2 linked regions of the Jilunia laotingensis genome follow. The protein of the gene in region 1 interacts with the protein of each later gene in a pairwise test. Links are inferred from orthologs where the notes say so. Each region holds a gene or a part of one and is shown in the gene's direction. Other genes may lie near its edges.

The links. The genes of interacting proteins can lie anywhere in the genome.
Region 2: the proteins of rlmN (region 1) and ftsZ interact in binary tests that used the Escherichia coli proteins (3 or more experiments, as listed by UniProt). The link is inferred for Jilunia laotingensis from one-to-one orthologs.

What each region holds. Positions count from the first base shown.
Region 1 is NZ_JACRTF010000001.1:197,614-200,507, reverse strand. What follows is about bases 45-2,863. They hold rlmN (dual-specificity RNA methyltransferase RlmN), read left to right. Parts: upstream 45-846; coding sequence 847-1,881; downstream 1,882-2,863. Other genes in these bases: H8744_RS00955 (DUF4837 family protein), read left to right, coding at 1,957-2,863; H8744_RS00965 (peptidylprolyl isomerase), read left to right, coding at 45-673. In the rest of the region: more of H8744_RS00965, read left to right, coding at 1-44; more of H8744_RS00955, read left to right, coding at 2,864-2,894.
Region 2 is NZ_JACRTF010000001.1:1,112,616-1,115,674, forward strand. Bases 21-3,004 are described here. They hold ftsZ (cell division protein FtsZ), read left to right. Parts: upstream 21-849; coding sequence 850-2,160; downstream 2,161-3,004. Other genes in these bases: ftsA (cell division protein FtsA), read left to right, coding at 21-816; H8744_RS04435 (GatB/YqeY domain-containing protein), read left to right, coding at 2,261-2,710; H8744_RS04440 (hypothetical protein), read right to left, coding at 2,913-3,004. Outside these bases: more of ftsA, read left to right, coding at 1-20; more of H8744_RS04440, read right to left, coding at 3,005-3,059. UniProt on the Escherichia coli protein: Essential cell division protein that forms a contractile ring structure (Z ring) at the future cell division site. The regulation of the ring assembly controls the timing and the location of cell division.

The sequences.
Region 1 (2,894 bases):
TGCTAATCCTACCATGGATAAAGTAGTAGCTAATGCTGAAGAAGCTGGTTATAGATTACTTGACAGAAATGACCTTTATAGTTCTGAGCATGGAATCGCTGGAATTAGAGGAACGAAAGATGCTTTAAAATGGGCTTTCTCTGCTAAACCAGGTGACGTTTCAGGATTGTATGAATGTGGAGAGAGTGACAGGATGTTAGTGGTGACATTAGTAGGTGTTACTCCTGAAGGTTATCGTTCTTTGAAACAAGTTCAAGATCAATTGAGAGCTGAAATTATAAAGGATAAGAAGGCTGAAAAGATCATGGAAAATATGAAAGCTGCCAATGCAACTTCTTTCGATCAGTACAAGGCTATTGCAAACGTTGTTACTGATTCTATCAAACATGTTACTTTTGCGGCTCCTGCATATGTACCGGCTTTGCGGAGTAGCGAACCTTTGATTGGTGCCTATGCTTCAGTAGCGGAATTGAACAAATTGAGCGCCCCTATTAAGGGAAATGCAGGCGTATTTGTTTTACAATTATATGCTAAAGATAAATTGAATGAGACATTCGACGTAAAATCGGAAGAAGCTACATTGGAAAATATGCATGCTCGTATGGCTGGTCGTGTCATGAATGATCTTTATTTGAAGGGAGAAGTGAAAGATACCCGTTATCTGTTCTTCTAAAAAAAACTGAAAAGAAGCTTACGGGCTATAAGTTACAAACTATAAGTTATGCGTTTTACGATGCGATTTCTTGTAGTTTGCAACTTATAGCCCGTAACTTTTTCTTTTTTACTGTTCTGAAATCAAGTTTAATTCCTTACATTTGCATGAATAAACGTTGAATTGTACAGAATATGTCTAAATATCCCCTTTTAGGAATGACTCTTGCTGAATTGCAATCAGTAGTAAAATCACTAGGAATGCCTCGGTTTGCTGCAAAGCAGATCGCAGCATGGTTATACGATAAGAAGGTAAGCTCTATTGATGAAATGACCAATCTTTCGCTTAACAACCGTGAGGCATTGAAGGCCGAATATGAAGTGGGAGGAGAAGCTCCGGTCGATGCCATGTGTTCAGTAGATGGAACAATTAAATATCTTTATAGGGTAGGAGAAAATATTTTTGTGGAAGCTGTATATATTCCCGATGATGATCGAGCAACACTTTGTGTATCTTCCCAAGTCGGATGCAAGATGAATTGTAAGTTTTGTATGACTGGAAAGCAAGGTTTTACTACTAATCTGACCGCAAATCAAATTCTGAATCAAATCAATTCTTTACCCGAAAGAGATAAGTTGACTAATGTCGTACTGATGGGCATGGGAGAACCGTTGGATAACTTGGATGAAGTCTTGAAAACGTTAGAAATCCTCACGTCTTCTTACGGATACGGATGGAGCCCTAAAAGGATTACACTGTCTTCTATTGGGTTACGGAAAGGATTGCAGCGTTTTATTGAGGAAAGTGATTGTCATTTAGCCATTAGTTTGCATTCGCCATTTCCTTCTCAGCGATCTGAATTGATGCCTGCTGAACGAGCTTTTTCTATAACTGAGATTGTTGATCTGTTAAAGAATTATGATTTTAGCAAACAACGCAGACTTTCATTTGAATATATTGTTTTTAGGGATGTTAATGATTCATTGATTTACGCTAAAGAGCTTGTGAAATTGCTACGGGGAGTTGATTGTCGAGTGAATTTGATACGTTTTCATGCTATTCCGGGAGTTGATTTGAAAGGAGCTGATATGGAAACAATGACCACTTTTCGAGATTATCTCACATCGCATGGTGTATTTACAACTATACGCGCTTCACGTGGTGAAGATATATTTGCAGCTTGTGGCATGTTATCTACTTCAAAACAGGGAGAGAATAACAAGAATTAATATAAATTATTAACTAATCGGATGATAATATACGAACATGTCGTAGTTTTGTAAAAACATTAAATAAGAATCAGTATGAAAAAGTATCTGTTTTACCTCAGTATGGCTCTTGTAGCATTGACTTTTTCTTCTTGTAATGGCAAGAAGGGTGTATTTACTCCGACCTCCAGTGGTCGTGCCTATGAGATTCTTGTCGTAGTAGATAATACCTTGTGGGAGAGTCCTGCGGGCAGAGCCTTGTATGACGTATTAGATACGGATGTGCCAGGATTACCTCAGTCTGAACGTTCTTTTAGGATTATGTATACTTCCCCAAAAGATTATGATTCAACATTGAAATTAATACGAAATATTATAATTGTAGATGTTCGTGATATTTATACAAAACCGGCATTTAAATATGCTAAGGATGTATATGCGGCTCCTCAGCTTATCCTAACTATCCAAGCCCCCAATAATGAAGAGTTCGAAAAGTTTGTAGAGGAAAATAAGCAGCAAATAATTGATTTCTTTACACGTGCTGAAATGAATCGTCAGATAAGTGTGCTTAAAAATAAGCATAGTGATTATATTTCTACGAAAGTGGGTAGCAAATTTGATTCGGATATTTGGCTTCCGGGTGAATTGACTTCTACTAAGGAAGGAGATGATTTTTTCTGGGCTTCTACAAATACGGCAACTGGTGATCAAAATTTTGTGATATACTCTTATCCATATACTGATAAAGATACTTTTACTAAAGAATACTTTATCCATAAGCGTGATTCGGTTATGAAAGCCAATATTCCGGGTGCGAAAGAGGGAATGTATATGACTACTGATTCATTGACAGTGGATGTACGTCCTATTGATGTACATGGTGATTATACGATGGAAGCTAGAGGTCTGTGGCGTATGAAAGGTGATTTTATGGGTGGCCCGTTTGTCTCTCATACTCGTTTGGACAAGGCTAACCAACGTATAATAACAGCTGAAGTATTTATATATTCTCCTGATAAATTAAAACGAAACCT
Region 2 (3,059 bases), 910 kb from region 1 along the record:
GGTGCCGATACGACAACAATCTCCGTTTATAAGAATAACATCCTCCGTTTCCTCACGGTATTGCCGTTGGGAGGAAACAGCATCACCCGCGACATTACCTCCCTCCAGATGGAAGAAGAGGAAGCCGAACGGTTAAAGATCGCTTACGGGAATGCCGTTTATGAAGAGAATGAGGAGGAAGAAGGAGCTACCTGCCAGTTGGAAGACGGCAACCGCAGCATCGAACTGCGCGTGCTGAATAATATCATCGAGGCACGTACCGAAGAGATCATTGCCAATGTGTGGAATCAAATACAAAACTCCGGTTATGACGATAAGTTACTATCCGGTCTTATCCTCACAGGCGGTGCCGCTAACCTCAAGAGTCTGGACGAAATGCTTCGCAAAAGAAGCAAGATCGAAAAGGTGCGGACGGCACGCAATATTCGCAACACAGTACATGCCGGAAGCGACCTGATAAAGAAAGACGGTACACATAACACCATGCTCGGACTGTTGTTCGAGGGGAAAGAGAATTGCTGTCTCGTAGAAGAAGTTCGTCCGGTTATCACTCCGCATGTGCAGCCGACCCCCGAGCCGGTCAACATGTTCGAAGAAGACGAGACGCTGAAAGAACAGGAAGCAGCCGCCCGCGAAGCCAAGAGGAAGAGAGAAGAAGAAGACAAACGCCGGAGAGAAGAAGACAGGCGCAGAAAAGAGGAAGAAAAGCGCAAGAAGGAAGAAGCCCGCAAGAAAAAGAAAGAAGGACCCAGCTGGTTTGAAAAGACCTTCAATAAAATCTCCAATGAGATATTCTCTGACGATGATATGAAATAATCAGTAATTAGTAATTTGTAATCTATAGAAGTTATGGACGAGATAGTACAATTCGATTTCCCGACAGATTCGCCGAAAATCATCAAAGTAATCGGTGTAGGCGGTGGTGGCGGTAATGCTGTCAACCACATGTACCGGGAAGGCATACATGACGTAACATTCGTTCTCTGCAATACCGACAATCAGGCTTTGGCAGAATCGCCCGTACCGGTGAAACTGCAACTGGGACGTAATATCACCGAAGGTCTTGGAGCCGGTAACCGTCCGGACCGTGCGCGGGATGCCGCCGAAGAGAGCATCGAAGATATCAAGACGTTGCTGCAGGACGGTACGAAAATGGTATTCATCACTGCAGGTATGGGAGGAGGAACCGGAACGGGTGCAGCCCCGGTCATCGCCCGCATTGCAAAAGAAATGGATATATTGACCGTCGGCATTGTCACTATCCCTTTCATTTTTGAAGGTGAAAAGAAGATAATTCAGGCACTCGACGGTGTAGAGCGTATCGCCCAGCATGTAGATGCTTTGTTGGTGATCAACAACGAACGGCTGAGGGAGATCTATTCCGACCTGACGTTCATGAATGCGTTTGGCAAAGCGGATGACACCCTTTCCATCGCAGCCAAGAGCATTGCAGAGATCATCACTATGCGCGGTACGGTGAACCTGGACTTTGCCGATGTAAAAACGATACTGAAAGATGGTGGCGTAGCCATCATGAGTACCGGATTCGGTGAAGGCGAAAACCGTGTGACGAAAGCCATCGATGATGCCCTTCATTCCCCGTTGCTGAACAACAACGACATCTTCAATGCCAAGAAGGTCATGCTGAACGTCTCCTTCTGTCCGACCTCAGAGCTAATGATGGAGGAAATGAACGAGATTCACGAGTTCATGAGCAAGTTCCGCGAAGGAGTAGAAGTGATCTGGGGTGTGGCAATGGACAACGCACTGGAATCGAGAGTCAAGATCACCGTACTTGCAACAGGATTCGGTGTAGAAGACGTGCCCGGCATGGACAGCGTACTCGAAAAACGGAGTCAGGAGGAAGAAGAACGCCAACTCCAACTCGAAGAAGAAAAAGAAAAGAACAAAGAACGCATCCGCAAAGCTTATGGCGAAAGTGCCAGCGGGATCGGCAGCAAGAACCTGCGTAAACGCCGCCACATCTACATCTTCAGTGCGGAGGATCTTGACAATGATGATATCATTGCCATGGTGGAAGATTCCCCGACCTATCTACGGGATAAAACTACACTTGGCAAGATACGTGCAAAGGCAGCTTTGGAAGAAGAAATAGCGACAGAAGAAGCGGTAGACGAAAGCGGAATGATCACGTTCTAAGTGAGAAGTTAAGAGTGACAAATTAAAAACGAAGAACAATATGTAATGGAGGCAATTGTTTCCATTATACATTGTAAACTATAAAACAGCAGATATTATCATGGATTTATTTGAAAGAGTCAGCGAAGACATTAAAAACGCAATGAAGGCGAAAGACAAAGTTGCCCTTGAAACATTGAGAAACGTAAAGAAATTCTTCCTTGAAGCAAAAACAGCTCCGGGAGCAAACGATACTCTCACAGACGATGCTGCACTGAAAATCATCCAGAAGCTTGTAAAACAGGGAAAAGATGCAGCCGAAATCTATGTAGGACAAGGACGACAAGATTTGGCCGATGCAGAACTTGCTCAGGTAAAAGTGATGGAAGCCTATCTCCCGAAACAAATGACACCGGAAGAATTGGAAGCTGCCATTAAAGAGATTATCGCAGAAACAGGAGCCACAAGCGGCAAAGACATGGGCAAAGTGATGGGTGTTGCATCCAAGAAACTTGCCGGACTGGCAGAAGGCCGTGCTATCTCAACAAAAGTCAAAGAATTGCTGGGATAAGAAAAGAATTTCCCTGGTAGCTCAACCATCGCCTTGGACAATCAAGAGATGGGTCATTAGTAAAAGCTATCGGTTAAATATAGACTCTCTTTAGACACGAATTTCACGGTTGCCCCGTGAATAGTTTTAAAGCATATAGCAATCGTGAAATCCATGTCTAAAAGAAAGTAAATGATGACTTGCGCCACAATCATACAAGAATTTATAATATAAGTGCAGCTATTTCAGGTGACAATGCAATACTTCCATCCTCACCGATAACAATAAAATGGGCGTTAGACAGTGTATTAATAATGTGATGATAAGTCATACTACCCATTCCCCGAAGTCGCTTCAGACTATTCCATCC